Regions from separate parts of the Paraburkholderia sp. 22098 genome, predicted to be linked through region 1. Evidence: predicted binding sites of a transcription regulator. Region 1 holds the regulator's gene; each other region holds the start of a gene.
What was found. The regulator LexA, encoded in region 1, represses DNA repair genes until DNA is damaged. The targets are predictions, from matches to a motif close to ACTGTATNNNNATACAGT.
Positions count from the first base shown of each region.

Region 2: the regulator LexA is predicted to act here: its motif matches at 1,705-1,722, upstream of ACTJLB_RS07410 (DUF5131 family protein).
Region 3: the regulator LexA is predicted to act here: its motif matches at 2,839-2,856, upstream of ACTJLB_RS05320 (putative DNA modification/repair radical SAM protein).

Region 1 is NZ_JBQEPV010000010.1:95,611-103,435, reverse strand. It holds gene ACTJLB_RS21580 (ABC transporter permease) at 24-851, opposite strand; gene nodI (nodulation factor ABC transporter ATP-binding protein NodI) at 880-1,794, opposite strand; gene ACTJLB_RS21570 (universal stress protein) at 2,071-2,535, shown strand; gene ACTJLB_RS21565 (DUF2939 domain-containing protein) at 2,717-3,400, opposite strand; gene ACTJLB_RS21560 (hypothetical protein) at 3,511-3,867, opposite strand; gene lexA (transcriptional repressor LexA) at 3,975-4,625, opposite strand; gene ACTJLB_RS21550 (sulfate ABC transporter substrate-binding protein) at 4,932-5,981, shown strand; gene cysT (sulfate ABC transporter permease subunit CysT) at 6,132-7,028, shown strand; gene cysW (sulfate ABC transporter permease subunit CysW) at 7,025-7,825, shown strand, end outside.
Region 2 is NZ_JBQEPV010000003.1:153,655-161,479, reverse strand. It holds gene ACTJLB_RS07415 (replication-relaxation family protein) at 366-1,292, shown strand; gene ACTJLB_RS07410 (DUF5131 family protein) at 1,895-2,644, shown strand; gene ACTJLB_RS07405 (three-Cys-motif partner protein TcmP) at 2,652-3,926, opposite strand; gene tcmP (three-Cys-motif partner protein TcmP) at 4,036-4,878, shown strand; gene trfA (plasmid replication initiator TrfA) at 5,540-7,027, opposite strand; gene ACTJLB_RS07390 (hypothetical protein) at 7,220-7,423, shown strand; gene ACTJLB_RS07385 (ATP-binding protein) at 7,601-7,825, shown strand, end outside.
Region 3 is NZ_JBQEPV010000002.1:435,214-443,038, forward strand. It holds gene ACTJLB_RS05315 (UdgX family uracil-DNA binding protein) at 127-1,605, opposite strand; gene ACTJLB_RS05320 (putative DNA modification/repair radical SAM protein) at 1,612-2,826, opposite strand; partial or broken gene ACTJLB_RS05325 (2'-5' RNA ligase family protein) at 3,083-3,689, shown strand; gene ACTJLB_RS05330 (DnaJ family domain-containing protein) at 4,324-4,755, shown strand; gene tadA (tRNA adenosine(34) deaminase TadA) at 4,839-5,522, shown strand; gene ldcA (muramoyltetrapeptide carboxypeptidase) at 5,572-6,498, shown strand; gene ACTJLB_RS05345 (GntR family transcriptional regulator) at 6,809-7,597, shown strand.

The DNA.
Region 1 (7,825 bases):
GGCACGAGTTACTTCAGCACGAGTTACTTCATCATCCGGCGCCGAAACAGCACTGCAGCGACGATAAACCCGCCCACCGCATAACCCGCCAGCACGGCCGCGTGCCACAGGGCGTTGTCGAGCGGGCGACCAAGCATCGCAGGCCGTATCAGATCGACCGCGTGCGCCAGCGGCAGGACCTCGGCCGCACCACGCGCGGCGGCAGGCAACTGCGAGATCGGGAAGAACACGCCGGAGAGCAACAGCATCGGCGTCAACACCAGCGTTTGATAAAACATGAAAAAGTCGTACGACGGCGCGAGCGCGGTCACGACCATCGCGACACTTGCGAACGCGAGGCCGGTCAGCACGATCACGGGCAACGCGAGCAGCACTGACGGAAAACTGGCGTAGCCGAGCGCGCTCGCCACCAGCATGATCGCGGCGCCCGACAACACCGACTTGCTGGCCGCCCAGATCACTTCGCCAAGCACGATATCGCCGAGCGTCAACGGCGTGTGCATGATTGCTTCCCACGTGCGTTGCACGTGCATGCGCGAGAAGCCCGAATACATCGACTCGAAACTCGCGGACATCATGACGCTCGACGCAACGGTGCCCGCTGCTAGGAACGCGATATACGACACGCCGTCGACGCGGCCGACCATCAGCCCGAGACCGAAACCGAGGCCGAATAGGTAGATCATTGGGTCGGCGAGATTGCCGAACATGGAGGCGAGCGCGAGCTTCTTCCACACAAGGTAGTTGCGGCGCCAGACCGCAATCCAGTTGACCGCGTTCGCGGGCAACGCGGCGAAGGGGGCCTGCATGGGTGGCGTGGCTTCGTTGCTTCGATAAGTGCGTGCATCCATTGCGTGTCTCGTGCAGTGTCGATGGAAGTCAGTCCTGCATTTCGCGGCCCGTGAGGCGCAGGAATACATCCTCGAGATTCGCCGGGCGGTGCAGATAGCGCAGGTCCGCTCGCTGCTTCAGTCTCGCATGCACTGGCCCGGCGTCGTTCACATAACAGAAGAGCGTCTCACCGCTGATCTCGGTTCGCTGTGCGAGCGGCGCAAGCTCATCGCGTAATGCGAACGGATCGGGGCCGAAAATCTCGATGACGTCGCAGCCGATTTCCGACTCGATCAGCTCCCTTGGCGCGCCTTCCGCAATCTTGCGTCCTTCTTCGATCACGCACAGCCGGTCGCATAGCCGCTCGGCTTCTTCCATGAAGTGGGTGGTCAACAGGATCGTCTTGCCACGCGCGAGCAGCGAGCGCAGTCGCTCCCAGATGAGATGGCGTGCCTGCGGGTCGAGGCCGGTAGTCGGCTCGTCCATGATCAACACATCGGGATCGTTGACGAGCGCCCGCGCGAGCGTGAGGCGCCGCTTCATGCCGCCCGACAGTTCGCTCACGCGCGCGTCGGCCTTGCTCTCCAGCCGCGCGAATTCCAGCAGCGACGGCACCATCGCGCGGCATTGCGCGGCGCTCAAGCCGAAGTAGCGGCCGAACACCAGCAGGTTCTCGCGGACGGTAAAGTCGGGATCGAGGTTATCGAACTGCGGCACCACGCCCACGCGCGCCCGCGCGATGCGCGCCCGGCCGGGAATCGGCTCGCCGCACAGGCGGATCGAGCCGGCGTCCGGCGTGGCAATGCCGAGCAGCATGCGCAATGTGGTGGTCTTGCCGGCGCCGTTCGGTCCGAGCAGGCCGAAACACTCACCGACGTCGACATGAAACGACAGTCCGTCGACAACTTTCTTTTCGCCGTAACTTTTTTCAACCTGCTGGAATTCGATAGCGGTGTCGGGCATGGATAGGGATCGAGGCTCAGGCAAAAGAGGCGAATCGACGGGAAGGCTGCTCATTCTAGGTCATCAGCCGGGAAATGGCGGTTTAAGGAGCGCCCCGCGCTGTGGGTTCTTGCACTGCCGCAAAGGCGTCGCCGGCGTTGTCCTCATCGAGTGTGCCTCGTATGCACAAGGCCGGGGCGTGCAGCAATCGCACTTAGCGTTTTCCATCCCTTGCAAGCTGAATTGCGGCGCACCATGATTGATTCAGACCGCGCTTTTGCGGAAAGGGGAAGAACGATGGCGAGCTACCAGAAAATCCTGCTGTGCTACGACGGCTCGCGTGAAGGCCGCAAGGCTCTGCGTTGCGGCGCCGACCTTGCGCTGGATCTGAAGGCGCAAACGCATCTGCTTTCGGTGGTGGACATGCGTTCGAGCATTGCGCAAAGCGCGGGACTGCTGACGGACGTCGCGTGCGGCAGCTTCGAAAAGACCGCGCGGGACATCCTGCAAGAGGGCGTGGACTGGCTGACCGAGCGCGGCGTCAACGCGCAGGGTCACTTTGCGTTCGGCCATCCGATCGACGAGATCGCCAATCTTGCCAACGAGTTGCACGTCGACCTGGTGGTGGTGGGCCACCGTTGCCGCACAGGCTTGTCCCGATGGTGGATGGGTGCCGGCAATACACCGCTGCTCGACCGGGTGTCATGCAGCATTCTGGTCGCGTGCTCTTCAGCGCATGAGCAGCAGCAGGAAGCGGCCTGACGATGCGGTTCGGGCGCACGGCCACCCGCGCCGGGCATGCAGCCTTGGTGCGGGTGGGTGCTCGTGAGCTTTGGTCCGGATGAACGCGGAGGACGGAGTAGCGGGCGGCGCGTGTGCATTACGAGTGCATTGCGTCAGATCGGCCGCGTGCGCGTTCGATGTGTCAAGCCGCGCCTGGCGCTCACTCGTTCAGATTGACCGCCGCCAGCTTCCACGTGAAAAGACCCTCGCGCATGAAGATGGCGGAGTAACGCGCGTCCCCGGCACCGTGCTGGTATGTGACGGCGAACTCGTTGAGGCCGCGGTAGCCGGCTGTGGTTTGCGGCGGTTGGGGCGGGGTGGCCCTATCAACCGCGTTGCCGTTCGGATCACCCGTAGCGCCGCCGGGCGTGCGGCTGTCCGCACCGGACGATGCGGGGGCGGGCGCATTGGCAGCGGGCGGATTGCCGGTCACCGGCGCGGCGTTGGGCCGCTCACCCGGCTCGCCGCGCGGCGGCATGCCGTTCAAAAGCGCAGCCACGCCGTCGGGTGTTGCATACGCGTCGACGAGCGGGCCGATCAACGCGACGCCAATCATCGCGCCGATCGCAGCCAACGGAATACCGTTTCCATGTGAGTCAAGCCGCCGCGTCAGCAAGCCCGTGACTTGCTGCTTCAGGCTCTCGCGCAATGCAGGAAAATCGACATACCGATTCACCGTCTGCGCGTCACGTGCGTCGGCGGCGCGTTTGAGGTTGTTGAGCGCGATATACGGGGAGGCATAAGCGAAGCCCAACGCCGCGATCAGCGCGATCACGATCAACGTGACGGTAAGCGTGACTGCAAGCGGACGGGCGCTGCGCTTCCTGGGTGTTGAAACTGCCATCGAGCGGAAATCTCCATCAGGTGTGATCTAACGTGGACCGCAACCGCGCTGAAACGATCCGTGCGCTGCCACAAACCATGTGAGCGACGCGCCCCACACCTCACAACTCGTCAGGACTCGAACACCGCTCCGTGGACGTTGGTTTCCTCGGCGATGCAACGGTCAATCATGCGGCACACCGCGTCTACAGTGCCGACCATGATGAGCCGCGACGGCCCGTGGTACACGCGCACCGGCGCACGGCGCTCGGGCTCGGCAGTATTGAGCCCCGAGTTCAGCGACACGCGAGCGAATGCCGGCAATGAAGACGGCAACGCAGCCTGCCGGTCGGACCCGCGAGCGGGCAAGTCGAACAGCGACGCGGTAGCAGCCGTGGACGCTTCGATCAGTGAGCAAGGTACCAGCTTGCGCAGATGGCGCAGACGGCCGAACTGGCGAAACGGCAACAGGCGGGCAAGGCGTTCCATGAGTCTCTCCGGGCGATTCAACATGAGTACTGCTTTAGTCGGTGAGCAGGCGAGCGGTTGGCTAATGACGCACTGAGCTTGTCGCTCATTAAGCCAAACCCGTGCTGTCAGAATTCGCCCGGGCGGATAAGCCCGACAGCGATTCCTTCCAGCGCGAAATCCGCACTGCCTGTCTCAACGAAGATGTTCTCGTAATCGGGGTTCTCGGCAATCAACTCGATACCGTTCGCGCGGCGCTTCAGGCGCTTGACCGTGACGTCGTCGCCAAGCCGCGCAATGATGATCTGGCCGTCTTTGGCCTCGCTTCTTTTCTGCACCGCGAGCAGATCGCCGTCGAAGATACCCGCGTCGCGCATGGACAGCCCGCGCACCTTGAGCAGGTAGTCGGGCTTGCTCGAGAAGAGCGCCGGGTCGCACGCATAGTGTTGGGCGATATGTTCCTGCGCGAGGATCGGGCTGCCGGCGGCAACCCGGCCGATGAGCGGCAGCGACAGTTGCATGATGCTGGCGTGCGGCAACGTGAACTGATGCGGCGCCTCGTCCGGGCCAGCAAGCAGGCGAATGCCGCGCGACGCGCCGGCCGCGAGTTCGATCACGCCCTTGCGTGCAAGCGCCCGCAGATGCTCTTCAGCCGAATTGGCCGAGCTGAAGCCCAGTTCGGCGGCGATTTCCGCACGCGTGGGCGGAAAACCGGTGCGCTCTATGGCCCGGCGGATCAGATCGAAAACCTGCTGCTGTCGTGCGGTGAGTTTGGTCATGGCGCCACTGTATGGATGAACAGGTGCCTGTATTTTTATACAGTATCCGGCGCAATTCAAGCTTTACTTTAAGTTTGCGGCTCGACCCCTCGCTGGAACGTCGTAAATCGACGTCAAGACATCCGTTTTCATGCCGCAACGCCTTATCTGGCTGTCATTACCACTTTTGCGTATTAAAAAATGAATAAACATTATTTTTAATGATGAAAGCCCCTGGATAGACTAGCCTCCAGTCGCTCATGTGCACGTGACCCGACGCAAAACAACACACGCTGTTTCAGCGCACCAACATGCGGAGAACTTGGCATGAACAATCACGAAGCGGGCCGGGCAGGCAGGAGCCGAAAACTTATCGCAGCGCTCGCGTTCGGCGCGGCAGCCGCGCTTGGCGTCCTTGGCGCGGCGGGCCAGGCGCAAGCCGCCGACACGACGCTGCTCAATGTGTCCTACGACCCCACTCGCGAGCTCTACCAGGATGTGAACCAGGCTTTCGCCAAAGAATGGAAGGCGAAGACCGGCGAGACCGTCACGTTCAAGCAGTCGCACGGCGGCTCGGGTGCGCAGGCGCGCTCGGTGCTCGACGGCTTGCAGGCCGACGTCGTGACGCTCGCGCTCGCTTATGACATCGACGCCATCGCGAACAAGGGTTTGATCGATAAAGGCTGGCAGAAGCGCTTGCCCGACAACGCGTCGCCGTATACGTCGACGATCGTGTTTCTGGTGCGCAAGGGCAATCCCAAGCACATCAAGGATTGGGACGATCTGACCAAACCCGGCGTGTCGATCGTGACGCCGAATCCGAAGACCTCGGGCGGCGCGCGCTGGAACTATCTCGCGGCATGGGCGTATGCAGCGCATCAGCCGGGCGGCAATGAGCAGAAGGCCAAGGAGTTTGTCGGCAAGCTGTACAAGAATGCCGGCGTGCTCGATTCCGGAGCGCGCGGCGCGACCACCAGCTTCGTGCAACGCGGCATCGGCGACGTGCTGATTGCGTGGGAAAACGAGGCGTTTCTGTCGCTGAAGGAATTCGGTCCGGACAAGTTCGAAATCGTCGTGCCGTCCGTGAGCATTCTGGCCGAGCCGCCGGTGGCGGTGGTAGATAAGGTCGTCGACAAACATGGCACGCGCAAGCTGGCCGAAGCGTATCTGAACTTCCTGTACAGCGAGCAGGGCCAGGAAATCGCGGCGAAGAACTTCTACCGTCCGCGTTCGAACAAGGTTCCGGCCGAACTGACCTCGAAGTTTCCGAAGCTGAAGCTGTACACGGTCGACGATTCGTTCGGCGGCTGGGCCAACGCGCAGAAGACGCACTTTGCCGACGGCGGCGTGTTCGATTCGATCTACCAGCCTCAGTAACACCGCCCATGTCCGCGCCGCGGCAGGCGCGAACCGAGGCAACGTGACGCGCCACGGCGCGTCACTTTCCGGAGCGCGCCGCTGGCGCGCTTTTGGCCGATCAGGACCAGGCGGCCGGCAACACGAGCATCAACCGAAAGAGTATCGAGCATGACCACGTTGACCTTCCGCAAACCAAGCGCCTTGCCCGGTTTCGGCCTGACACTCGGCATCACGGTGGCTTATCTGAGCCTCGTGGTGCTGATTCCGCTCGCGGCGACTTTTCTGAAGACAGCCACCCTCGACTGGAGTCAGTTCGTGCGCGCCGTCAGCTCGCCGCGCGTGCTGGCCTCGTACCGGCTGACGTTCTTCTCCGCGCTCGGCGGCGCACTGATCAACGCGGTGTTCGGCTTTCTGGTCGCATGGGTGCTCGTGCGGTACAGGTTTCCGTTCAAGCGCATCGTCGACGCCGTGGTCGATCTGCCGTTCGCACTGCCCACGTCGGTGGCCGGCATTTCGCTCGCGGCCGTGTACGCGGGCAACGGCTGGATTGGACAGTTCCTGGAGCCGCTCGGTCTGAAGGTCGCATTTACGCCGGTGGGCGTGCTCGTCGCACTGACCTTTATCGGTTTGCCGTTCGTCGTGCGCACGGTGCAGCCGGTGCTCGAAGAGTTCGAGCGCGAGCAGGAAGAGGCTGCTGCTTGCCTCGGCGCATCGCGCTGGCTGACGTTTCGCCGCGTGGTGTTGCCGGCCGTGTTGCCGGCACTGCTGACGGGCTTTGCGCTCGCGTTCGCGCGCGCACTAGGCGAATACGGCTCGGTCATTTTCATTGCAGGCAATGTGCCGATGAAGTCGGAAATCACATCGCTGCTGATCATCACGAAGCTCGAGCAGTATGACTACGCCGGCGCGACGGCGCTTGCCGTCGTGATGCTCGTAGTCTCGTTCCTGATGCTGCTTTTCATCAATACGCTGCAGTGGTATCTGCAGCGCCGCACGAGCCGCGGCAACGCAGGTCCGGCGCCTGGCGCCGCGAGCGTTGCAAGCATTGGCGGAGGTGCGCAATGAGCCGCCATTCGGCAGGTCACGTCGATAACGCCGACGGCGTCACGCCGCACGCCGTGGCTCCGCGCGCGCCACTGAACATTGCGCGCCGGCCCGATCCGGTCACCGAACCGCCGCTTGTCCGCTGGATTCTGACCGGCATTGCGCTGCTGTTTCTCGGGCTCTTTCTCGTCGTGCCGCTCGTCGCCGTGTTTTATCAGGCGTTGAACAAGGGGCTTGGTTTTTATCTGGAGTCGCTCGCCGATCCGGATGCGCTGGCGGCCATCAAGCTGACGGCAATTACAGCGGGAATCGCCGTGCCTCTCAATCTGGTGTTCGGCCTCGCGGCTTCGTGGTGCATCGCGAAGTTCGAGTTTCGCGGCAAGGCGCTCCTCACCACGTTGATCGATCTGCCGTTCTCGGTTTCGCCCGTCATCTCGGGTCTCATCTACGTGTTGATGTTCGGCGCGCAAGGATGGTTCGGTCCGTGGCTGCAAGCGCATAACGTGCAGATCATCTTCGCCGTGCCCGGCATTGTGCTCGCGACAATCTTCGTGACGTTCCCGTTCGTCGCGCGCGAACTGATCCCGCTGATGCAGGCGCAAGGCAACGACGAAGAGGAAGCCGCGCATGTGCTCGGCGCGTCCGGCTGGCAGATCTTTCGCCGCGTCACGCTGCCCAATGTGAAATGGGGCCTGCTGTACGGCGTGATTCTGTGCAACGCCCGCGCGATGGGCGAGTTCGGCGCGGTGTCGGTCGTATCGGGCCATATTCGCGGCCAGACGGACACCATGCCGCTGCACGTCGAAATTCTCTACAAC
Region 2 (7,825 bases), on a different contig from region 1:
GGGGATGCGCGCGGGGTGCGTTCAGTCGGGGCAGCGTAGGGTGTCGGTGTGCTTCCGTACTTCGTATAGCCACTGCTCCAAAATGGCTTTGGCCACAAGGCTGGTGGCGGGTGTAGGGAGTAATGGTTATATCTCCCGTCGTGCGGAGGTCGCTGGTTTGGCCTGACGTCACGGGGCGCGATTGCCGGCGTGCCTGCGCCTAGCCGGACAAGGGTTTGCGGGCGGGAGCCCGTACGGAAAGGGACCAAACTACGCGCGCCGGGGGAGGCGTACGGGGGTGGCTCCGGCGAAAGGGACCAATCTACGCGAGGCGTTTTAGAGAGGTGGCTATACGCAGTATTCCTGAATACCTGCGGAGGCTCCCGATGCCCTCGACAAACGCCCCGGCGAAGCAGCGCGACGGACGCCTGCTCGCGATTGAAAACGAAGAAGCAGTTCTTATCGCCCTGTACCAGTTCGGCTGGCTCGCGACACGGCAGCTCTCCGCGCTCGTGTGGCCGAATGCTACCTCGCCGCGCGTCGCGCAGCGCACGCTCGAGCGCCTGCGCGCAGCCGGCGAAGTGCTCTGGAAGAAGGGGAGCGATGGCGCCACGGTGTACGCGCTATCGACAGCTGGCGAGCGTCGCGTCTACGATGTGTACGGCGAAAAGGCACTCGTGAGCAGGGAGCCGCTGCGCTACATCGAGCGGCACTACGAGCACCGGTGCCTCGCTAACGACGTCTGCATCTGGTGGCTCAACGCGGCAAAGCACCTGGGCGGCTTCGTCGACACGGAGCACGAAATACAGAAAAGGAAGGCCGTCATCAACGTGAAGGAGGCGCACTTTGCGAGCCAGTCAGGCAAAGTGCCGGACGCGTTGCTGCACCTGCCCGTGCCGCCCGATGTGCCGAACCCGGACGGCGACGACTACTGGTCTGTGTGGGTCGAGACCGAGTGCGGGCACAAGAATTTGAAGAAGCAGGAGCACATGGTCGCGGAACTTGCGTACATCGTGGGGCGCTATGGCACGCAGATGTCGGAGCGCCGGCGTGGGCCCGACGGCATCGTGCGGACGTACCGCGTGCGTGAAGCGTATGTCGTTTGCCCCAAGACTGCACACGAGGAACGGCTCGTGAAGACGCTGCTCGCGTTCCTGCGCAGGCCCACGGTTGCTGCGAATTACAACGGCGCGCTCATCCGGAAAAGCATCAAGGTGTGGCGCCCAGATGGCACCGGCGAGAGCGTCGAGGACCTCGTGAAGCGCGTGCCTGCACTGGCGGCATACGACAAGGAACTGCAGAAGCGGGCATGAAAACATGTACTGTGTAGTCGGAGCCATTGCTTGGGGTTTTGGAAGGCATCCACTGAGACATTTATTGATGGATGCGCTCGATTGCTTGCAACGATGGCGCCTAGCTGACGTCACAGCCGAAAGAACGACGGGCACAGACTTTGAGGTGGCCGTCGTTTTTTCGGCCTGCGCGACAATCATAGGGTGGCCTACTAGCCTGGCTTCTACAGCGATTCCGCTTGCACCAGCCTTGCCCAGCTAACGCACAGCGCACTCGTTAGGCGCCAGAGCATCGTAGTCGGGTGTCCCGGTGTTCTGCTCAAGCGCCTGCGCTCCCTGTAGACACGGATTGAATCAAGGTTGCGACTTGCCCGGGGGCTGCTGATGAGCGGCTCAAAGCAGCACGGCAACGCACGTGTGAGCCGAGCGGAATCCTGTATATTTATACAGCATTGAAGGATAGCGGATGCGCTTGGACGAGCAGTCGCTTGCGTACTTTCTGTCGTTTTTCATGCAGGGCCTTAACAAAAAGAATCCGGCGCCATTGCATGAAGCGAGCATGGCTATCGCAGACCGGCCGCGCGAAGCCCGATAGAATTGCACACTAAATGAGAGGTCTGATAATGAGCGGCGGGCAAAGCAAAATCGAGTGGACGGAACGAACGTGGAATCCAACAGTCGGTTGCACGAAAATATCCCAAGGCTGCAAGAACTGCTATGCCGAAGGCATGGCAAAGCGCTTGCAAGCGATGAGAACGCCGGGCTACGAGAATGGCTTTCGGCTGACAGTGCTCCCGAATCGGCTTGATGAGCCTCGGACCCGCAAGAGTCCCACGGTTTATTTTGTGAACTCGATGTCGGACTTGTTCCATCAGTCGGTGTCGGACGCCTATATATCCCGGGTTTTTGACGCCATCCGAGACTGTCCTCAACACACGTTCCAGATTCTTACCAAGCGAGCGGAGCGACTCGCGGCATATTGCGGCCACCACGACATTCCAACCAATGCTTGGCTTGGCGTATCTGTGGAGGACCGCCGGCATGGCGTTCCTCGAATAGACCACCTGCGCCGAATTCAGGGCGGCGTACGATTCCTTTCCGTCGAGCCGCTACTGGAGGACCTAGGCAAGCTGAACCTTCGCAATATCGATTGGGTTATCGTGGGCGGGGAGTCGGGTCCGAAAGCGCGTCCGATGGACGAAAAGTGGGTTCATCGGGTCAAAGCGCAGTGTGAGAAGCAGGGCGTCAAGTTCTTCTTCAAACAATGGGGAACATGGGGGAAAGACGGTGTACGCCGCTCCAAAAAGGCAAACGGCCGCCTGCTTGACGGCCGTACTTGGGACGATATGCCCGAACGAACGGTATTTGCCTGAAGCGAGCTCAAGTCAGGATTATCTGCCGTGAGTGCTCAATGACGTCGCTGGGCACATAGAGCCTCGACGGTCGCCGAGGGCGGTCGTTCTTGTTGAATATGACAATGCTTCCCGAAGAGTGTAGGCCTCGGAGGACTTTCTGGAGACGAGACTCGTCGGCCATCGTGTTCGAGATATTCTTCTCGAATAGCTGTGCGACGGTCACTGGCTGCTGATTGTCGGCCAGTTGCCGCCCGAGTTGTTCGGTCAGGGCCTCCACGCATCGCTGCTCGCCGCTTTCATCGAAAAGCAGCGACGACTGACCGCTGTAGTCTTCATCTTTTCGTGGGTTGTAGCCAAGCATGAAAAGGCCTGGCTCAAGTTCATGACCAAATTCGCTGGAGTGCTCCCAATGGAGCGCTTTCATGACGTCATGAGCTTTATAGCGTTGGGATAGGTGCACTAGCCAGTAGCTCCACGAGTTCGCGGCCTGCGGTCGAACAAAGAACAGCGTCATGAACTTTGCGTCTGTCTCGACTTTGACGCCATGAGCGATGTGCCGTTGAAGCGATGTGCGCCAGTCTTGGCCTGTTTTTAAGCTTTTTAACCGCTCCCATGGGATGTATTGCTCCAAGTCAATAGCTCGCACTGGTTTGCGGTTCCTTTCGCAATTGCTGAGGAACGTCATGAGCGAGTCGACGTTGAACGTGAGGATGACCTCGGCACCTGGAAGCTCCGACATCAGCCACCGAATAGTGCTCATTGGCACGGCGTGATAGTTGTATTGGTCCAGCAAGAATATGGACCGGCAACCATTGCGACGCGCTTTGATTCGCGCAACGATTTGCGGCAGTTCGTCGAGGAAGCCAGAGTTGTGCAGTTGGACCCTCGAGTAGTCGATGTCCGCTATCGCTCCTTCAGCGCGTCGCTTTGCCAGATGTTGATAAAGATACTGGGCTGACTCCTTGTTTTTCTCAACGAAGAAGAATTCCGCTTCTACTTCCCGTGGGGTGATTGTTCGGCCCACGTTGATTTTGGCGCGCGCTTCATGGACCGCTCGTAACAAAAGCAACGGCGTTCCGTCGACCGAGCCTGTCCCAGTCTCGCTAAGGTACTCCCCTCCGCCTGCGAAACCATCGACCAGCGACAAGGTCAGCTTCGGGATGTTTGCCGGTGACATGACCGTTTCGATATAACGGGTGACGTAGCTTTCGACAATCGAATGCTTTACAGCGCTATGCTGGTCGAGGACAGGCGGGGCATTTCCAGTCTGCCATTCGTATTTGTCTTCAGTCTTGGCCATACGGTGTATTTTTGGGGGCCTTGGTCTGGTGAAAGATTAGCAGGTTTGGGCTCGGGCAACTTACCGGTTGGCATACTATTTAGACCGCACGCGATACGAATGGACCAGAATGGTGAAAGCTAAAAAGACGGACGAGCCTGTTTTCGACCCCGCTGATGGTTTGCCCGTCATGAAGGTGGGAGCATGGTCCGAGGAGAAGCACGTCGCGCTATCGCGCTACATCGATTCGGCGCGCCAGGCGCGTGCGAAGTGGCCGTACGCCTCGTTCATTGACCTTTTTTCCGGGCCGGGGCGCGTCATCAACCGCGAATCGAAGCTCATATCCGACGGCGGGGTACTGTCGGCGTGGCGTATGTCCCAGCAGGGCGGTGTCCCGTTCAACGAAGTGTTCATCGGGGACGTCGATGCTGAATCCGTGCAGGCATGTGAGGAGCGTCTGGTTGCAGCGGGGGCATCAGTGCGCGCATATGTCGGAAGCGCGTCGAGCACCGTCGACGAAGTTCTGGCGGCTCTACCTAGAGGCCTGCATTTTGCTTTTCTTGACCCATTCAGCATAGAACATCTGGATTTCGAGATAATTCGCAAGCTCTCGTTGCGCCCGAACATCGACATCCTCATTCACTTCAGCGTGATGGATGTGCAGCGCAACATTGGCGGCGATTTCAAGCTACCCAATTCGAGGTTGGACGCGGCCGCGCCGGGCTGGCGAGAAAATCTGAGGCTCGACGCGGTCCCAAAGCATGAGCAGGTTGGCACTTACCTGCAGTACTGGGAGACTCTTGTCTCCGACCTGACGAAGATGCACGTCGCGCAAAGGAAGCCGTTGTTCGTCAACATGAACCGCGGTCCGCTCTATCGGCTTATCCACCTCAGCCGCCATCCGTTGGCCCAGAAGCTCTGGAATACCGCAGCGATACCGAGCTCACGACAGCAATCGCTGTTCGACTCCTGATATGAAGGCCGGTAAGGCCATGGGAAGCCTAGCCTGGACGGGCCGGTACAAGCGGTGTTGCAGGCCCGCCGGGCTTCGTTGACGCCTGCCGAGGCTCTTCCCCCGGTTCGGACGCCGCGCCATACTTGTGCCTTATACCCTGAGGCTTTCTTCCTGCCCGAGGCCTCGTTCCTGGGAGCGCCATGCGCTCCCTATGCAGCGGGAGCGCTTGCGGTTCCTGAGAACTTCCTTGCATAGCGGTGCAGGGCTTCTTTTCAAGCCCTGTATAGGCAGAATCGGAAAGAGGACTTTTAAGGGGAAGAAGGCGTGTAAGGAAGGGGCTGGCCAAGGGGCTCCTCAGGCCGCACCCAGCTACTAGTTTTAGGTATTAGGTATAGGGTCCGGCAAAACCTTGCTGGATAAGGCTCCCAGCGATTTGAGCGGGACCAATCTACGCGGGGGGCGGCGCAAATCGGGCGCAACTTCGGCGCACCAAAGGGACCACTCTGCGCGTCGTTTGCGGACCAATCTACGCGCCGTTGGGTGACTTGGGCAGGCGACTTACATGGAGCAAGCTACGCGGACTGTTCTACGCACGCAGGGGCGAAATACACGCCGGCACCAAAGGCCCGCCGGAGCGGGCCAGGGCAAGCTACATGGAGCAAGCTACATGAGGGATGAATTACACGACGGCAGCGCCGATGCACTTCACGGTCTTTGCCTCGACCTTCTTCTTTGGTTTGACCTTCCTGTCGATGACATAGCAGAGCGTCTCCAGCCTCCGGTGGCTCTGCTCGAACTTCCAGCCCTTGATGGCACCTTTGGCTTTCAGCTCGTCGTGGGCCTTATTCATTAGGTTGCGGAACTTGCTGTCCTGCCCCATCGTCGAGCCCATGTATTCTTTCAATTCGGCGAGGCGCAGCGGCCAACAGTTAACGTGCGAGCCATAGAGAAGGTACAGTCGGCGCGCGGCGTCGCCCTTGAGCGAGTAGTACACGTCCTCGTCGAACCACGACGACAGCTTCTTACCGAACAATGTGCGGATTTTGCGCGGCACTTCAATCGTCCACGTGCTGCCGTCAGTTGTGCTCGCGCCCAGCAGCTGGACCCGGATTTCGACGAAGCGCGATTTTTTGGCCTTAATCACAGACGGGTCGCTCGGAAAGAGGTCCACCATCTGGTCGATGAAGTCCGGGTCCGAAGACTTGATATGCAGCATCGCTGCCTGCAGACGGGTTACTTCCTCGCGCAACGTCGCGTAGGCATTTCCGCCCGTGCCGCGCCCATGCAGGCTTGTGAGTAGGCCGCGTGCGCCAATGTGCACGTCGGACCCAAGCGGCATATTGACAGCGGCATGCAGCAGCTTCGACCACGTTTCGATGTCGCCTGGGCGCAGCTCCTCGCCGGAGTACGAGATGACCACCTCGCCGTCCTTGTAGCCACTCACGCGACGGATGACCTTCGGCGCCTGCTCGGTCCAGCGCTCGCGCGTCCTGTTCTTCGGACCCGTGCGCACTATGCCGCTGCCGACAATCAGGTTCGGCAGGTGCATGAAGCCGTCGCGGATGGCAGGCAGGAAAATGTCGTGCTCGACCCAATCGACCTCGGGCGATAGGTGCTCGTCGCCGCCTTCTTCGGCCCGTTCGTCTTCCTCGAGTTCGAAGTCTCTCTGCGCGAATTCCTCCCAGTCGTCAGTCACAGCCTCGACCACTACGGACGCTGGAGCTGCCGTGCGAGCTTTTTCACTAGCGGCTTCAGCCTGCGTGTGTGCCTCACGCACCGCCCGGGCCTGCGCGCGCTCAGCCTCGATGCGTATCTGCTCGGCCATATGGTCAGCGTGCAGGGTTTCATTGTCGTCAACGACCTTGAGATAGCGGCGGGCACCCTCGGCAATCGCTGCCATCTTGCTGAACCATTCGGCGTCCGTCATCGGGCGCACGAAGCCAGCGTATGTATACAGTGCCTTGTCGTCAGCCGTCACCGACGCAGCAGACAGCATGTTGGAGAGCATCTCTGCCGTCGCGTTGCGCTCAAAGGCAATGTCGCGCAGGTCTTCTGGCGCCCACGCAAAGGCGAAGTCGATATCGAGTTCGAGCGCTTCGCGTAGCTGCTGTGTCGTTTCCAGTGCGATGAGGTCGTATTTGTCGACAAGTGCAGGGCGGATGTTCATCGGCTTTTCCGTGTGAGAGTGCTTACCCCCATCTATAGTGAATCGAGTTATACGGGTTATAGCCGGAGCGCTGTTCCTTCTGTGTTGAGGTTTTAGGCCGGGCGGACTGGGTCTTATCGTCTTTTGGAAGCCTATAAAGCTCGTCTGCGATGTGCTAGCATTCCACTCGCAAATTGCATACAGGGAGGGTGTGTGTCGACGGGCAAATCCGAAGCTGTCAGTGTCAGGGTCGAGCGGCATATCAAGTCGGCGCTGCAGACGGCCGCCGAGCGCGAAATGCGTAGTCTCGCCAACATGGTTGAGGTAATGGTGGTTGCCTACTGTCGTTCCCAAGGCTATCCACTGGATGGGGTTCCAAGCGATGCTTTGCCGAACACGATGCAGAAAGAACAGTAACGTGACTGTGCAACGCGAAGCTCTCCCGTTGAAGAGGGGTGGTCAGTTGGCATCAATGGGCGGAACGCCATGATGTTGGAGGACCTGTGCTGGTTTAGCCGTGCCATGCGGCAGACCTAGGCTTCATCGTCAAATGTATCGTGATACATTTTCGCCACTAAATAAAAAGCAGACCTCATGACCGACAATCTGTTCGCCATTTGTGAGCCGCGCGCCGACGTTCTCAAAGGGGCTCTTCGAGAAAGCGATTTTGCAGCCGACCTTGCGCAAGTGCTAAAGGGGGACGCGCCCGACGAATACAAGCTTCCCGCGCTCTTTTTCGCCAATACCTATCCGACCAAGGGGCTGAAAAACGTCCTCAAATTGGTTGCGCTCCGCGTACTCGGACGCCCAGAGCAGGTT
Region 3 (7,825 bases), on a different contig from region 1:
ATGACGATTCGCCACTCAGGATCGGCTTGCTGACTTTCAGCTTTCCGGTCACTGACGTTCCGGTCATTGCCCCCGGTCATTGATTCCCCTTAACCGCATGACGGAACGTGCGGCGCAGTCTAGCAGTTAAGGCACGCTGCGCGGTTTGGCTTGTACCGATGCCGCCAGTTTCCGCGCTTCGACGAGTGCCTCGCTGATGGCGCTCAGCACTTTGTCGCGCGCGGCGTCGTCCTGCTGACGCAACGCGAACGAAGGATGATATGTCGCGATTCCCCAACCGCCTTCGAGTTCGAACGGCTTACCCATATAGTCGCGCAAGCTTGCCTTTTCGCGCAGCAACGCGTTGAGCGCCGTTGCGCCCAGCGCGACGACGACCGATGGCCGAACGGTTTGCAACTCCTGCTCCAGCCAATACGAGCATGCTTCGACCTCGCGCTGCGCGGCGGTTTTGTGCAGCCTGCGCTTGCCGCGAGGTTCCCATTTGAAGTGCTTGACCGCGTTCGTCAAATAAAGCTGCTCACGCGACAGGTCGGCGCGGACGATCGCGAGATCTAGCAACTGTCCCGCCGGCCCGATGAAAGGCTCGCCGCTCAGATCCTCCTGATCGCCGGGCTGCTCACCGATCAGCATGATGCGCGCGTCACGAGGCCCCGAACTGCCCACGGCTTGCGTCGCATTGCGCCACAGGTCGCAGCGTCGGCAGGCGTCCAGCGACGATGGCTGATCGCGGGCAGGCTGAGCGAATTCAGCTTCGACAGGAATGGACTTGCCGCCTAGCGCCGCGACCCCGCTCGCTTGCGCAACGCGCCGCGCGCCGCTCTTTGCTTCACTGATCATGGCGGGAATCAGATGGCCTTCCGGCAGCCCTTTCCAGAACCGCACCGGCATGTGCTGTTCGAGCGCAGCTTCGTTCAGACGCGCAGGATTGAATGTGCTGCGGTAGTACGCGAGCCACAACGCCTCGGCCTCGTCTTCAGTGTCGCAGCGATGCTTGTGGCGCAGCGCAGGGCGCGCTTCGATATGTAGTTGCTCGCCGTTCCAGAACGCGGCGCCGTGAGGCGTCGCGATAATCCACGACGAGCGCCCCATGCGTTGCGCGAAATGTTCCGCGGCCCATGCGAGAACGTCGTGTTCCGGTTCGTACCAGGCTATGTACTCTGGGGTTTGGGCGTCCGGCCTCTGCTTGCGAAAGCGCACGTACGCGATCATGTCGTGCTTCGCACGGCGCACCGCTTTAGCCATCCGGTAGAGCCGGGCGCCGTCGACGTCGGCTGGCGACGCCACCGCGCGATCGCCGCATTGCCAGCGCCAAAGCACCTTGTAGAGGAATGCCCACCGGTCAGGCTCACGATACAGCGCCGCATCATGCAGCAGCGCTGACAGTTCTTTCGAGACGTGAACGGCCGGGGCGTCCGACCCGAGCGCCGCGTTGCGGGACGTGTCGCCGTAATCGAGCGCCGTTTGACTAGACAGCGAACCATGACCACCGGCGCCTTCTTTAATGCGCCATTCGATCGACTCCGGCGCAAGCCCTTGAGCCAGCGCAACGAGAGTGGCTGTACGCCAGGCGGCAAAATGGTTTTCGATCTCGATGCAATGAAGCACGACACGTCACCACAACTGCATTTGCGTTTGCATTGGCGGCGTCAGGATTCGCCGCAGATGAGCCGACGACGCGTCGTGCATGGCCGCCCGATAGTCTTGCGTGACGACGAACGGCTTGATCTTTTCCAGCGGACACCGCAGGCGCACCAGATCTTCATAGCGCACCCGCCGGGAGCGTCGCAACTCGACCAGCCGCTTGGCATTGCGCATGCCGATGCCCGGCACCCGCGCGATCATGCGAAGCGGCGCGCGGTTCAGGTCGACCGGGAACTGGTCGCGATGCCCGAGCGCCCATGCAAGTTTCGGATCCATGTCGAGCGGCAGGTTGCCTGGCTGTTCGAACAGTTCCGCGACGTTGAAACCGTAGCCGCGCAGCAGAAAATCTGCCTGATACAGACGATGTTCGCGCAGCAGCGGCGGCGCCTCGCCGGGGACTGCCGAAGGACTGTCAGGGATCGGGCTGAATGCCGAGTAATACACGCGCTTCAGCTTGTACGATCCGTACAGCGTTTCCGCGGTCTGCAGGATGGTGCTGTCGTTCGTCTGATCCGCGCCGACGATCATTTGCGTGCTTTGGCCGGCCGGCGTGAACCGGGGCGCTTTTGCGTCGCCCAGCGCCTCTTCCTGCGCGAGCCGGATCGACCCCATGGCGAGCTTGATCGTGCGCACGTCTTTCTCCGGTGCAAGGCGTGCGAGGCTGCCTTCGGTCGGCAGTTCGATGTTCACGCTCAGACGGTCGGCATAGCGGCCGGCTTTGGCGATGAGTTCGGGGTCGGCGTCGGGGATGGTTTTCAGGTGAAGGTAGCCGCGGAACTGGTGATCTTCGCGCAGCGACTGCGCTACCCGCACCAGTTGCTCCATGGTGTAATTCGACGACCGGATGATGCCTGAACTCAGAAACAGTCCGTCGATGTAGTTGCGCCGATAAAAGTCGAGCGTGAGGTCCACGACCTCCTCAGGCGTGAAGCGCGCCCGTGGCACATTGCTCGAACGCCGGTTGACGCAGTACTGACAGTCATACAGACAGAAATTCGTGAGCAGGATTTTCAGCAGCGACACGCAGCGCCCGTCTGGCGTGAAGCTATGGCAGATACCGGCGCCGGTGCTGGCGCCCAAACCTTCCGTGCCGCGCGAGGCGCGCTTAGGCGCGCCACTACTGGCGCACGATGCGTCGTATTTGGCCGCGTCGGCCAATACTTCGAGCTTTTTCTGCAATTCCACGTTGCCGCCGATACTGTATGGATGTACAGTATTGTACGTGGGCAATTCGTAAGCGCAAGCGTTTTTTGGCAGGGCCGGCGGTTGGGTTTGGGTGCTGGCTTGCTGGCTTGCTGGCTTGCTGGCTTGCGGTGCGGTTGCTGCCTTGTTGGTTGCTGCCTGGTTGCTTGTTCATTGCTTGTTTTCCGCTGGCGTCCGCCAGTTCGTTCATGTGAAGGGGGATTCGCGTAGATGCCGGATTTCAGCACGCAGGAGCAAGATGCCTGAACAACTGTGGTTGCCCGGGCTCGAGGCGCCGCCAACGCCAACCGACGGCCTCTTTTTCGCTGTCTTCCCGGATGCGAATACCGCGGCCAGCATTTCAAAGCTAGCGCAAGAGCTTTGCGGGGAGGCGCGCGCCCGCAGTAAGCCGCTTGCCGCCGGTCGTTTGCACGTCACGCTGCGTCATCTCGGCAATTTCGCGGGCGGTCTGCCGCCGGAACATGTGGAGGCCGCAATGCAAGCGGCTGCCGCGGTTCGCATGGCGCCGTTCAGCGTCGAGTTCAATACGGCGGAGAGTTTCGCGTCGAAACCGCGGCCGGGCCCGTTAGTGTTGACGGGGAGTGAGGGCGTGGTGGGTCTGCATCGGCTTCATGACGCATTGGCGGAAGCGCTGCACGTCAAGGGCATTGAAAGCCGCGCCGGTTCCGCGGCAGTGACTTATACGCCGCATGTCACGTTGGCTTACGGCTTGCCCTTGGGCCGCCACGCGTCCGGTAGAGCCGGTTTGCTGGAATGTGCGTGGTTTCGCGTTGATACACAGCTTATTGGGGCGTACCCGGCATATTGTGCTTGCGCGCTGGACGCTTGAAGGGGCCGCGCCCTAGTGGCATTGGCGCGACGATTAGCTGGTCGTGAAGAGGAACATGAAAGGAGGGTGGGCCGCGACGCGTGATCTGTGGCTTTCGATTCTGTGGGGGATCTGGCGTGCGTCTAGAAGCGCATACCAGTAGCGCAAACGCCGCCGAAACCACTGCCGCTTCCGCCGGCTCCGGCGCAGAATACTGCGCAGCCGGAAAGCAACGCGGACATCGCTGCGGCTACACATACAGTGCGTAGGGTTGTATTGAATGAGCGCCTGTCAACGCGGGCGCGGCTCGCGAGCGCTGAAGCGCAGCCCGCGCACGCCCGGACTGCGGGCTGCGGGGCAGTGCTTGTGGCAGTGATTCGTGCTGCGTTGTCAACGCGTGAGTGTGTCATTTGCAATTGCATGATCGGTGGCAAAAAAGCAGGAAACAGAGAAGCGAAGTAGGTGAGCGACGTAGCCAAACGAAGCGAACCAAGCAGGCGGCCAAAGCACGCCGCGAGCGCGACTCGCAAAAAGTGTCGAAGCCTAGCTTGCATCCATCCAGGACTCCAATACGCAAAATCCGAAAAGCCGGCGGGCCGGGTGAATCCGGCGGAAGGAACCCTCGTGCGCTCCCTGATAGAATGCTTGGGCCGCAACGTAGTGGATTGCAGATGAGATTGCTTGATGCGTTAGTCGAACAGCGTATTGCCGCCGCCGCCGCACGTGGCGAATTCGACGATTTGCCGGGCGCAGGCGCGCCGCTCACCCTGGACGACGATGCTTTGGTCCCGGAAGAAGTGCGCGTCGCCAACCGGATTTTGAAAAACGCGGGGTTTGTGCCCCCCGCAATGGAGCAGTTGCGCGCGTTGCGTGACTTGCAGTCCGAACTGAGTGCCGTGAGCGATCAGGCTACGCGGTGCCGTCTTCAGGCTCGCATGCTGGCGCTCCATATGGCGCTGGAATCGTTACGTGGAGGCCCGTTGGTGCTTCCGCGCGAATATTGCCGCCGGATTGCGGAGCGATTGTCCGAGCGGGCTTCCAACAGCGATGTGTCCGCGGTGGAAGGCTCTCCCGCGAATGTCGCCGGCTCGGGGACACAGTGAGCGAGCCCGTCGTTGGTCGCGGGGCCATGGGCCCGAACTTGGGTTTGAACTTGGACTGGATCGAGGCAGGAAAGGAGCCGGAAATGCCGCCTGTTACTGTCGGTGGTGTTGTCACCATCGCCGGTGACTTCGCAAATGGCGAGCCGGGTGTCGCTGCCGCGGCGCCCATCGCCTCGTCCGATCCCCCCGAGCCGCTCGCAACCGCCGCCAACCCCATCGCCAACCTCGCCGCCAACCCGACCGTCTCCGACCGCGATCGCCGATTCATGGCCTTGGCGCAAGCTGCCGCCGAAGAAGCACGGGCGGCTGGTGAAGTGCCCGTCGGCGCAGTGCTCGTGCGTGGCGACGAAGTGATCGCGAAAGGTTTCAACCATCCGATTGGCGCGCACGATCCTTCGGCGCACGCGGAAATGGTCGCGTTGCGTGCCGCGGCACAGATCGCGCAGAACTATCGCTTGCCGGGCTGCGAACTGTATGTGACCCTCGAACCTTGCCTGATGTGCGCAGGTGCCATCATGCACGCCCGCATTGCCCGCGTGGTGTTCGGCGCTCGCGATCCGAAAACGGGCGCATGCGGCAGCGTCGTCGACGCATTCGCAAACCCGCAGTTGAATCATCACACTCAGGTGACCGGCGGCGTGCTCGAAAGCGAATGCGGCGCTGCGCTGAAGTCGTTCTTTGCCGAGCGGCGGCGCGCGAGCCGCGAAGCACGCGCGGCGGCACGTGCGGCCGTCGTCGCGGAAAAAGACCCGTCCGGCACACCCTGAATCGCAACGCTCTCCAAACCGCGCGGAACACTTAGACCAGAGCCTATCGATGAGCGTCCACCGTACCTTCAACCTGATTGCGCCTTCCGGCTATCCGCAAGAGGCGGAGGTGCTCAACCGCGCGTTGCAGCGCCTGCGCGCACAAGGGCATCGCGTGGAAGGGGTAGACGCGACGCGGCGTCGTTATCAACGCTTCGGCGGCACCGACGGCGAGCGCGCGGCGGATTTGAACCGGCTCGCGGATGCTTCCCGCGCGTTGCCGGACATCGTCCTCGCCGTGCGCGGCGGGTACGGCGCGGCGCGGATTCTGCACGGCCTCGATTACGATGGGTTGCAACGTCGTCTGAGCGGCGAGCCGGTTGCGCTGGTGGGCCACAGCGACTTCACGGCGATTCAGCTCGCTCTGCTTGCGCGCGCCGGCTTGAAAACGTTCAGCGGCCCGATGCTCATGAGCGACTTCGGCGCGGAACATGTCAGCGACTTCACCATGCAGCACTTCTGGTCCGCGCTGACAAAGCCGACGCTAACCATTGCGAGAAACGTGCCGCAAGCGCACGCGGTGGACGTCTCGGGCACCTTCTGGGGCGGCAATCTGGCGGTGCTCACGTCGCTCGTCGGCACGCCTTACATTCCGTCGGTGCAGGGCGGGGTGCTGTTTGTCGAGGACGTCAACGAGCAACCGTTTCGCATTGAGCGGATGCTTTATCAACTGCACCTGTCGGGCATTCTCGGCGAGCAGCAGGCGCTCGTGCTTGGCGATTTTTCGGGCGGCAAGTCGTACGACTACGACAACGGCTATGACCTGCAAGCCATGATCGATCAGATGCGGTCGGTGATCGGCATTCCGATCGTCACCGGCTTGCAGTTCGGCCACGTGCCGGACATGCTTACGCTGCCTGTGGGCGCCGACGCGCACCTGGTTGCAGATGCGAACGGCTTCAAGCTGACCTTGTCGAATTACCCCTGCCTGCGTTGAACGACCGCTAGCGAAGAGGTGCAGGCGAGGCCGCCTTTTCGCCGGTCCTTTACGTAGCCCAGGTCGGCAACTGCGGCTTTTCAGTGAAGGCCGAAAACCCCCGCGCTCGACTATTTTGTCGACAAAATGCGCCGCGCCAGCGACGCCAATCGTCATATCGAATCCAGCTCCCCCAGTCGCTGCAGGGCTTCCAGCCAGGCAGCCTGTCGTCGCCGCACGCCGTGCCGCAAAGATTGTCGATGATGCCAACAAAAATTGTTGACAATCTTTATGTCCATCCTATTATGACCTTCATACCGAGACACATATCATGTCCGACACCGAATCAGTCAACGCAAATAGTTCGAAGCCCGAAGCAATTGCCGAGCGCATTCGCGCCGCGATTCTCGAGCATCGGCTGGCGCCGGGCGCGAAGCTGACCGAAGCGCAGTTGTGCGAAGTGTTCGGTGTGAAGCGTGGGCCAATCCGGCAAGCGCTAGCGCAACTCGCGACCGATCATCTGGTGGATCTCGAACCGAACCGCGGCGCGTTTGTGGCAAGCCCGTCGCTTCAGGAGGTGCATGAGGTGTTCGAGATGCGCCGCATCATCGAGTTGGCAGTCGTCGAAAAGATCTGCGGCGGGCATGGCATGCGGCGGTTGAAGAGCATCGGCAGCATGATCGGCCGCGAACGCAAGGCGTTCGAAACACGCGACTTTTCGTCGTGGATTCGTCTGTCCGGCGAGTTTCACACGGAACTCGCTCAGCTGACCGGCAACACGGTGCTGTGCGACTGCCTGAACGGACTCGTGGCGCGTTCCACGCTGATTTCAGCGTTGTACGAGTCATTGGGGCGAAGCCCGTGTTCGTTCGAAGACCATGAAGCGATTCTCGCCGCGCTCGACGCCGGCGATGCAAAAGAGGCGGCGGCGCTCATGTCGCGCCATTTGCAAAGCGTCGAGTTGAAGATGCTGGAGCGGCCCGCGCGTGGCGCAGCCGATCTGCACGAGGTATTCGGCGCGTTTCACGGCGCCGGCAAGGCGTCATCTAAAGACTCGCCTGAAGAGTCATCTAAAGCATCATCGAAAGCATCACTCAAAGCCAGGTCCGCGCCAAGCTGAGGCAAGCGGCCGGCGTGCGCCCGTTGCTGGTGCGCGCCGCACTGAACTGAACGGATTGATCGAGCGTTGCGAGGCGGCCCTGCGCGGGCGCTGCCGGCTTGCGCGCGCACGTCCGTCGCCTGCGCGACGGGCCACGAATGCAGTAACGCATTGCCGGACATCCGCGGAAGGGCGGCAATGCGATAACCACAAGTACTTCAGTACGGAGACAACCGCGGCGTGGCCATG